Regions from separate parts of the Arthrobacter sp. TJ-217 genome, predicted to be linked through region 1. Evidence: riboswitches for the same ligand, from Rfam matches in the RefSeq annotation. Region 1 holds a riboswitch; each other region holds the start of a gene.
What was found. A riboswitch is a leader RNA that binds a small molecule or an ion and turns the genes downstream of it on or off. The one in region 1 is predicted to bind cyclic di-AMP.
Positions count from the first base shown of each region.

Region 2: another riboswitch for cyclic di-AMP. It lies ahead of AC4D2R_RS02965 (M23 family metallopeptidase); the one in region 1 lies ahead of AC4D2R_RS06580 (C40 family peptidase).
Region 3: another riboswitch for cyclic di-AMP. It lies ahead of AC4D2R_RS03385 (NlpC/P60 family protein); the one in region 1 lies ahead of AC4D2R_RS06580 (C40 family peptidase).

Region 1 is NZ_JBZCNJ010000003.1:158,229-161,474, forward strand. It holds gene AC4D2R_RS06575 (NAD-dependent epimerase/dehydratase family protein) at 1-297, shown strand, start outside; gene AC4D2R_RS06580 (C40 family peptidase) at 354-1,250, opposite strand; cyclic di-AMP (ydaO/yuaA leader) riboswitch at 1,254-1,431, opposite strand; gene mutM (bifunctional DNA-formamidopyrimidine glycosylase/DNA-(apurinic or apyrimidinic site) lyase) at 1,555-2,520, opposite strand; gene rnc (ribonuclease III) at 2,528-3,226, opposite strand.
Region 2 is NZ_JBZCNJ010000001.1:593,114-596,359, reverse strand. It holds gene AC4D2R_RS02975 (ABC transporter ATP-binding protein) at 1-35, shown strand, start outside; gene AC4D2R_RS02970 (siderophore-interacting protein) at 32-1,096, shown strand; cyclic di-AMP (ydaO/yuaA leader) riboswitch at 1,217-1,426, shown strand; gene AC4D2R_RS02965 (M23 family metallopeptidase) at 1,430-2,230, shown strand; gene AC4D2R_RS02960 (diacylglycerol/lipid kinase family protein) at 2,284-3,246, opposite strand.
Region 3 is NZ_JBZCNJ010000002.1:58,787-62,032, forward strand. It holds gene AC4D2R_RS03380 (M23 family metallopeptidase) at 183-1,013, shown strand; cyclic di-AMP (ydaO/yuaA leader) riboswitch at 1,122-1,288, shown strand; gene AC4D2R_RS03385 (NlpC/P60 family protein) at 1,507-2,100, shown strand; gene AC4D2R_RS03390 (NlpC/P60 family protein) at 2,146-2,970, shown strand; gene AC4D2R_RS03395 (HNH endonuclease) at 3,204-3,246, shown strand, end outside.

The DNA.
Region 1 (3,246 bases):
GAACCGAGGCCGATCGGGGAGCTGATCGCCGGAATCTGCACCGCCGGTGGAGTGAGCCCTCCCCGCTGGCACGTGCCCGGCTCCCTGGCGCGTACCGCCGGGTCGGCCGTGGAGCGGCTGTGGCAGGGAGCCGGCTGGACCTCCGAGCCGCCGATGACCCGCTTCCTCGCCGAGCAGCTCTCGACCGCCCACTGGTTCGACCAGCGGCGGACCCGGAAGCTGCTGGACTGGACGCCGGCCGTATCCATCGATCAGGGCCTTGAAAGGCTCGCCGGCTACTACAGCCGGTCCAGATAAGACACAAAGAAGGCCGGCGCCCAGGGGCACCGGCCTTCTTGCTTCATTCCGTGCGCTTAGCGGGTGTAGTACCCGTCAACCTGCATGGCGCTCACGTCGTGGACGAGGGTGCCCTGCGAGGGGTTGAGGGCGCTGATCATCTTGCCGCCGCCGAGGTAGATGCCAACGTGGCCTCCACCGTTCTGGCTGACCAGGTCACCGGGCTGCGGGTTGCTGGTCGGCTTCAGGGCAGCGAACTGGGCCCAGGTGGTGCGGGGCAGGTCGATGCCGTGCTGGGCGTAGACCCACTGGACAAAGCTGGAGCAGTCCCAGGTACCGAACCCGGTGCCGCCGTACACGTAGCCTGCGCCGACGCCCTGCATGGCCGTGGCGACGATGCCGCTCTTGGCTGCAACGCCGATGGGCTGGATGTTCGCGCTCTGGCTGCTGATGCCCATCTGGCCGGCAGTGGTGACTGCGGCGGTCTGGATCGGCGCAGCCTGCTGTGCCGGAGCTGCAGGCTGGGCCGGAGCGGCCGGAGCCGGTGCCGCTGCGACACCTTCACCGGAGATCACAACGGACTGTCCCGGGTAGATAACCGATGACCAGCTGAGGCCGTTCGCTGCGAAGATCGCATCGAGGCTGACGCCGTAGTTGGCCGCAATGAGGCCGAGGGTGTCACCGGCGCGGACAGTGTGGGTCACTGAGCCGCCGTTGGCAGGAGCCGGTGCGGGGGCGGGAGCCGGAGCTGCCTGCTGGACGGGTGCCGGTGCGGCCTGGGCCGACAGGTTGACCTCGCCTGCGGCGCTTGCCGGAAGCGCGGCGCCAAGCATGATGCCCGATGCAGCGACGACAACGGCTGCGGGGCGACCCGCGACACTGGCGCCAGCGGATACTGCACGTGATGCTGTCTTAAGGGGATTCGAGCGGACCGGGGTTGCACGGTGGCGCGCGATTGAACGATTCTTCGACATGATGTTGCCTCTCCCGATGCCTGCGGAGTTAGCTGTCGGGTTCGGATGGGACACCCGGACACACGAAGTTGGACATCTCCCCAGCAGATGTCCGTCATGCGTCTTAACCCCAAGGACCTTTCAAGAAAGGTCCGCTATCGGTTCCCCCGCCCCTGTCGGAAATGTTAAGCGAACGGTCCTTCAGTCACCGACAGGGTTAGGCAGTCTGACGAAGGGCGCCGATGCCGAGTGGCCCGGCGCAGACTCAAGGCTACCTGCGAGATATCGGATTGTCACATTTGGATCACAGCCCGGTAAACGTTGACTAACGACGCGGCCTCTGCGGGGCTTTTTGACAACGCGGGCAGGTGTAGGAAGAGCGATTCATGAAGGCATCGCGCCGGATCAGGGAGGCCACCCCCTCCGCCGCGCAGCGCCTGCAGGGCTGCCCGCCCCGTCCGTAGGCGTTGAGTGAGCGGACGAAGTAACCCGACTCCCCGTTGACGTTGACGTAGAGGGAATCGAAGCTTGTGCCCCCGGCATCGAGGGCCCGCAGGAGCACATCCCGCACCGCCTCCACGAGCCGAAGCGTGTCTGGCCTGCGCATTGTCTCGGTGGGGCGCGCGAAGTGGAGGCGGGCTGCCCACAGGGCTTCGTCGGCGTAGATGTTCCCGATTCCCGAGATGAGCCCCTGGTCGAGCAGCGCCCGCTTGAGGCCCACCCGCCGCTTCCGAAGCCGCTCGTGGAAGGCGTCGAATGAAAAGGCTGGATCGAGCGGATCGCGGGCGATGTGAGAAGCCTCACGGGGAATCAGGGCGAGATTAATCTCACTCGTTCCGCCAATGTGTCCGTCCTGGGTGGGCTCGAGGTCGGTGAGGAACATCCCACCGAAGATCCGTTGATCCACAAAGCGCAGTTCCGAGGGCAGCGGCGCACCCAGACCGTCGACGGCGGACGAAAGCTCGAGCCGGACCTTCAGGTGTTTTTCGGACGGTACCCACGGTTCCTGCATCAGGATCTGGCCGCTCATCCCGAGGTGCGCCATGAGCGCCACGTCGGGTGTCTTGTCCTCGGGTGCGTCGGCGGGGAGCAGCGGCATCCACAGGAACTTCCCCCGGCGGACGACGTCGACAATGCGTGCGCCGGTCAGATTCCCGGCGAAGTCCTCGGGCCCCAATGGGTGGCGGCGCAGGGAACGGGGGTCGAGGACCTCCACACGCTCCACGGAGCGACCAAGGGCCCAGCGGGCCAGACCCCGCCGGACGACTTCAACTTCCGGGAGTTCGGGCAAACTGTGCCTAGCGCCCTTCGACCGGTGCGGTGTCGCCGAGGATCTTCCAGGAAGCGGCGGCTGCTGCCTGCTCTGCTTCCTTCTTTGAGTGGCCTGTTCCGGTTCCGTAGGGGGTGCCCCCGATGACGAGCAGCGCCTCGAAGGAGCGCGCGTGGTCGGGCCCGGTGCCCGTGACCTGGTAGTCGATCAGCCCCAGGCGCCGTGCCGCGGCGGTCTCCTGGATGCGGGTCTTCCAGTCGGTGCCTTCCCCGAGCGCATCGGAGTCCTTGAGCAGCGGTCCGATCAGGCGCATCACCAGGGCCTGTGCCGTCTCTATGCCGTGGCTAAGGTAGGCGGCGCCGATGACGGCCTCCATGGTGTCGGCAAGGATCGAGGATTTGTCGCGTCCGTTGGTCAGCTTCTCCCCCTGACCGAGCAGGATGTGCTGGCCAAGGTTCAAGCCGCGCGCGACGCCGGCAAGGGCGCGGGTACTCACCACGGCGGAGCGGCGCTTGGCCAGATCGCCCTCGGAGAGTTCCGGGTTGTCCCGGTAGAGGGCATCGGTCACCGACAGCCCGAGCACCGAATCCCCAAGGAATTCGAGACGCTCGTTGGTGGGGATTCCTCCCTGCTCATAGGCATAGGAGCGGTGCGTGAGTGCAAGACGAAGCGTCTCGGCGTCGATTTCGACGCCGAGACGCTTCGCGAGTTCTTCGATGGGAGGCACGTCTACCTGCGCTTCCGCAG
Region 2 (3,246 bases), on a different contig from region 1:
TGGCAGGCTCCGAACGCTTCGGTGCTGCATCATGACCGACCTGACGCACCGCCCACCGCACACCCAGCCCGCGGTTCCGGTCATGCTGGCGTTCGATGTTGAAGTCAAACGCGTCCAAAGGATCGGTGCGAACTTCAACCGCATCACCTTCGCCGGGCCAAGCCTGAAGGACTTCGGGGTCGTAGGACCCACCCACGACCTGCGGATCAAGGTGCTGATCCCGCCGGCAGACGGGAACGCGCCCGACATTGCCGCACTGATGCGGGCCGACCCGGAGGGCCGCGGTTGGTACCAGCAGTGGCTCGGCCTCGACCCGGCAGCGCGCGGTGCAATGAGGACCTACACCGTGCGCAGCTCGCGCTGCACGGCGGCGGAACCGGAAATCGACGTCGACTTCGTACTCCACTTCGACGCGGACGGCAGGGGCGGACCCGCCTCGCAGTGGGCGGCGGCCGCCGGTCCCGGCAGCAGGATATGCTTCATCGGGCCGAACGTTAACGCCGCGCGCTGCTCCACCGCCGGCGCCTACGGCGGCATCGAGTGGGCCCCGGGTCTGGCACAGCGCGTGCTGCTTGCCGGCGACGAAACCGCCGTTCCGGCCATCAGCGCGATCCTTGAAACCCTGCCCGCCGACATGGGAGGCCATGCCTTCCTTGAAGTTCCCGACGCCGCCGACATGCAGCCGATTCCCACGGCCTCGAAGGTGGCGGTCACCTGGCTGGTCCGTAACGGGCGCGAACACGGTGAACTCCTCGGAGCCGCGGTGCGCAACGCGGTTCCCCAGCCCGGGTGGGCCGCCCTCGGGGCAGCGCCGGGCGGCGCCGACGGAGGGGAAGTGGCAGCGGGCCCCGAACCCGAGGACGTCGACATCGAACAGGCCGTCCTGTGGGAGACGCCGCAGCGCCTTGAGGCCTCCGGGCATGAGAACGGCGGCGGTGACCAGCCGGCCGGAACCCGGCCCTTCTACGCCTGGATCGCGGGGGAGGCGGCAGTGGTCCGCGGCCTGCGCCGCTACCTGGTGCGCGACGTCGGCATCGATCGGAAACAGGTCGCCTTCATGGGCTACTGGCGCCTTGGCAAGGCCGAATCGGCATGATTGTGCAGCGCTTCACACAACGACACGCCGGGAGCGGTGTAACGGAATTGTAACTTTAGGCGAAACGAGTAGTATTACTCGGAGTCTGAACCAACTTTTAAGGTCCGCACGCCAAACCCTGTCAGCGGACCGCCCTCAACCTTGCATGACAGGGGCGGAGGACCCACCACCCGGCAGTCAGTGACTGCCTTGGGGTGAAGCCCTTCACTGCACTAACTGTCCGCAGTGCAACGAGCCGCAGCGCTAGCTGCCGCTGCGTTGCGCAGTGGGGCCGAGTCAACTCTTGCTCGAACCCGACAGCTAACTTCGCCGGCGTTCGAGAGAGGTACTTTCGTGACCCAGCCGGCCATGTCCGGGCGCCGCCGCGCGTCCGGAGCCGCCCCGAGCACTCTTGCAGCAACCGTGGCGTCCGACCGATCCTGCGAACTTCCCAGCCGCCGCGATCTGCGTCCGCAACCGTCGGCCCGGAGCGGCAAGGGCAACCTGACCGCGAGGATCCGCCAGGGCGGCCTCGCCGCGGGAGCACTGTTCGTTGGGGCAGGGCTCATCATGGGTGCCGTCGCCCCCTCCCAGGCAACCGCCGAATCCCCGATCAGCCAGGCAGCCGCGGCCGAACCGGCGCCCGAGGTGACCGCCGACGCCAAGGCGAAAATTGACTTCGGCCGGCAGAGCCCCGCCGCCGTCGCGGGCAAGGCCGAAGCGAAGGCCAAAGCCCTCTCCAGCAGCGTCAAGAAGGCGAAGGCCGCAGCCCTCGCAGCACCCCTCGACGACCTTTCGGTCGCCTCGACCTTCGGGTACCGGGTGAACCCGCTCGGCGGATACGCTCCCGAGCTTCACACCGGCATCGACTACGCGGGAGCGTGCGGCACCCCGGTCAAAGCAGCGGACGACGGCAAGGTCATCGACTCAAGCTGGCACCCCTACGGCGGAGGCCAGCGGATCGTCATCGACCACGGCGCCGGAATGAAGACCACCTACAACCACCTCAGCCAGCTCGGGGCCAGCATGGGGCAGAAGGTTTCCCGCGGGTCGCTGATCGGCGCAGTGGGGACCACCGGCAACTCCACAGGCTGCCACCTCCACTTCGAAGTGCTGATCAACGACGCCAAGGTCGACCCGCTTCCCTACCTGTAGGAAGCGCGGGCGCGCCGGGCATGATGCTGCCGTAGCCTGCAGCGCGTGCCGGATTACGGCAGGGGGTTGCTCAGGATCGCAGGGTCCTTGCTGCCGAAGGGCATGCGCAGCCGCAGCGCCTCGGGCATCATTTCGAAGGACATGTGCGTGGCCCGTCCCAGCGGGTCTCCGTCAAGCTGGACCTCAAGCGGTTCGTGGAGCTGCACTTCCGCGCGGCTGCACTGGAAGTACTGAAGGGACGGGTCTTTGCCCTTCCCGCGGGCAAACAGTTTCCCGGCCACGTTGAGCCAACCCAGCTTTCCCCGCGGAGCGACGGTCATGAGGTCAAGGAGGCCGTCGTCGATCTTGGCGCCCGGGAAAATCTCGAGCCCACCCATGATCTTTCCGCAGTTTCCGCCCATCACGCTGCGCAGCCGGCGCTCGAAGGGCCGGCCGCCGTCAACGGTGATCGTGGTGCGTGCCGGACGGCCCGGAAGGTTCCGGATGCCCGCGTCGACATACGCGAGCCAGCCCACGCGGTCCTTCAGGTCATCGCGCGTGTCCGACATGATGGCGGCGTCGTAACCGAGCCCGGCCATCACCAGGAACACGTGGGCCTTCTGCGCGCGGTCAACCGTGACATGGACGACGTCGATCCTCCGCTCGGTCCCGTTGAACGCCGTCTCAACGGCCTCCTCGGGGTTGTCCACGGCGATGTCGAGGTTGCGGGCCAGGAGGTTTCCGGTGCCCAGCGGCACCAGCGCCATCACCGTGTCAGTGCCCGACAGCTCCTCCGCGACGCAGCGCACGGTGCCGTCGCCGCCGGCCGCAATGACGACGTCGACCCCGGCACGCAGCGCCTCCTGTGCCTGGCCGTGGCCCGGGTCCCCCGGCGTGGTCTCCAGAATCAGCGGCTCATGCCACCCTTCCCGCGCCGAAATGCGCGCGACGATCTCCCGCACGTCCTGCCCGGTGTTCTTGATCGGGTTCAGGATGAGTGCTGCTCGCCGTCCGGGTGTGCTCGGGGTGGTGGTCAT
Region 3 (3,246 bases), on a different contig from region 1:
GCTACGCCCTGAACACAGTTGATAACAACGTGGTCACTTTGCGTCAACGCTCCGAGACTGCCAGACTGACCCTCGATACCTCGCCGTGATCTTCCTTGGAGTGCGCCGCAGCCATGTTCCTGCGGATTTCCTTTCGCTCCCGCAGATCCGTTGCGCAGCTCCGTAGGAAGGGAACGTATTTGTTGAAGCAGGAAGTGTCAGGACGCCGCCGGGCGGGGGTTCCGGTTGTCTCTGAGCGCCCGAGGGATGCGCACCGGGCCGAGCGCCGCAGCCGCGGAACGCGGCCCCCGGCGGCCGCTCCGCGCCCGCGCGATGCGCACCGCACCGAGCGCCGGCGCCGGGCAGCGGGGTATCGCGAGGACCTTTCCTTTTCGGGACTGAGCCAGAAGGTCGCGATGGCTGCCGCCGTGTCGGGCATCGCCCTGACCGTCGCGTGGCCCACGACAGCGGCGGTGCCGGCTTCCGCAACCGCTGAGGCGGCCCCGGCGGGCGCCGAAGTGCATGTTCCAGCCTCGGCACGCGTCGACTTCGACCGCGCCGCGCTCAGCACCACCCTCGGCGCCGATGCGCGGCTCGATGCGGTCATGACCGCCTCGGCCGGATCAGCGACCCCAGCGGCGGCCAAAGGCGCGCTGACGGGCCCCCTTGACGCCCTCGTCCAAACCTCCGGATTCGGCTTCCGCCCAAGTCCGATGACAGGGCTGGGGGAACTCCACAGGGGCCAGGACTTCAGTGCGGCGTGCGGCGCCCGGGTATATTCCGCTGCCGCAGGTACCGTGACCTTCGCCGGATGGCACCCCTACGGGGGAGGAAACCGGATCGTTGTGGACCACGGCAACGGCCTGGAAACCACCTACAACCACCTCTCGGTGATCGAGGTGTCCGAAGGCCAGCAGGTGCGGCGCGGCGAACGCGTCGGACAGAGCGGATCAACCGGCGCTTCAACGGGCTGCCACCTCCACTTTGAGGTGATGATCGAGGGCCAGGTCGTCGACCCTCTGGGCTGGCTGTAACACACCCTCGACCCTTCCGTGACCGTAATGTGACAATCTGCGTGATCTAGGGTACGTTCTACTCGTGCCAGATCGTCATAGGTCTGGCGCCCTCAAGCAAATCGCCTAGCTCTGCCATTGCCTGAGGTCCGTCCGCACATTCGCATGGCAGAGGCGGGGGAACCAATTTTTGGGTTTCGCAAGAAATCCTTGGGGTTAAGTCGCTGACTCGTCAGCGGCCGGGTGACTCCCATCCGAATCCGACAGCTCACCTCGCAGGCATTGGGAGAGGCAATTTCACGTGTCCAATAATTCTCTGGGTCGCCACCGCGCGGCCCACGTGTCAGCGAGCCCGCTCACAGTTCTTTCTCAGGCCGTTTCCTCGAATGCAGGAACTGTAGGCCGCCAGGCCGCCGTCCTTGTCGCAGCCTCAGGCCTCGTCTTCACCGCAGGCCTTCCCGCGAACGCAGCGCCCGCCGCAGAGCGCGAAGTGCAGTCAACCTCATCGTTGAGTGTGACTGCCCCCGCAGCCTCGAAGGTCAGCGCCGCAGCCACGGCCGCCGTCTCCTTTGAGCGCGAAGCCGTGAACGTCACCCCCGCCGTCGTCGTTGAGGCACCGGTCGAAGCGCCGGCCGTCGAGGCTCCCGCCGCACCGGCTCCAGCCGCAGAGGTCGTTGTTGCCGCAGCTCCTGCCGCAAAAGCTCCTGCCGCCCCCGCAGTCCAGGCCGCCGCAGTCCAGGCCGCCGCAGTCACCCCGGCTCCTGCCGCTCCCGCTCCCGCTCCCGCCGCGAAGCCGTCCTCGGGAATCGCAGGCGCCCTCGTCGGCTCCGCCTACTCCCAGATCGGCGTTGCCCAGGACTGCACCGCCATGGTCGAGAAGGCACTGCGCTCGGTTGGAAAGTCCGTCGGCGACCTCGCTCCGGGCCAGTTCTTGCAGTACGGCGACGTCGTCGGATCCCCGCAGGCCGGTGACCTCGTGATCACCGCGGGCCACGTGGCAATCTACGTCGGCAACGGCCAGGTCATCAGCGGTGGCCTCAACGGCCTGAACACCGGTCTTCACTCCCTCTCGGATCTTCCCGGCGCAAGCTTCGTCCGCGTCCGCTAAACCCCCCACTTTCACACTCCCCCTCTCACACTCCGGAGAACCCCTATGTCTTCTCGCGCCCCGATCGCCCGCCACCGTGCCGAAGTCCAGCACACCGCACCCCTTGCAGCCCTTGCCAAAGCCGTCACCGAGAACGCCGGCGGCATGGGACGGCAGGCCGCAGTCATCGCTGCTGCCTCCGGCCTGGTCCTGACCACCGGCGTCGCCGCCAACGCCGCGGACCTGCAGCCCGAGCGTGAATCCTTCGCCTCGACGCTCAAGGTCGACGCCAGCCCCGCCGTCGTCGTCGCCGACGCCAACGCCAAGGTCGCCTTCAACCGCACCCCGGTCAAGGCCGTCGCCAAGCCCGTCACCGTCGAGGTGACCGTTGCCGCGGAGCCATCGGCCCCGGCAGCACCGGCAGTACAGGCCACTCCGGCCGTGCAGGCAGCTCCGGCAGCCGTGCAGGCCGCTCCCGCCGTCGTGAAGGCTCCCGCCGCACCGAAGGCGCAGGCAGCTCCGGCCGCTCCGGCCGTCAAGGTTACTCCCGCAGCATCCTCCGGCAAGGCCGCAACCATCGCCGCGGCGGCCAAGGCCCAGCTCGGCGTGAATCAGGACTGCACCCGGCTCGTGAGCAACTCCCTCGCCGCAGCCGGCATCAACTTCCACGGCTGGCCGGCAGGCTACCTGTCCCTGGGCCGCACCGTCAGCGCCGGTGAAGCAGTTCCGGGCGACCTCATCTACTACGCCGACGGCGGCATGGGCCTGGCCCACATCGCTGTGTACATCGGCGGCGGCCAGGCTGTCCACGGCGGCTTCAACGGCAACTCGACCGTCATCGCCCCGGCGCAGCTCGGCTCCGGCCCCGTGTTCATCCGCGTGGGCGGCTGACACCCAGCGCCTGGCGGTTCTTCGAACCAACAGCTGAAGAAAGGAACCGGCAGCGGTGCTGCCGGTTCCTTTCTCTTAAAGTGCCGCCCCTGCCTCCGCGCCACAACTTCGCTCTTTCTATTCGCCCCGGCGCGCAGGTCGGCTACCCTAGGCATTGTTAATCCGAAGAACTTATCCCGAGCATCCGGGGTGGCAGCCGGTAGCGGGGACATAGTCCGCAAAGAGGCATGCGCATGCGCACTCTCGTTCTGAATGCAGGATATGAACCGCTGGCGG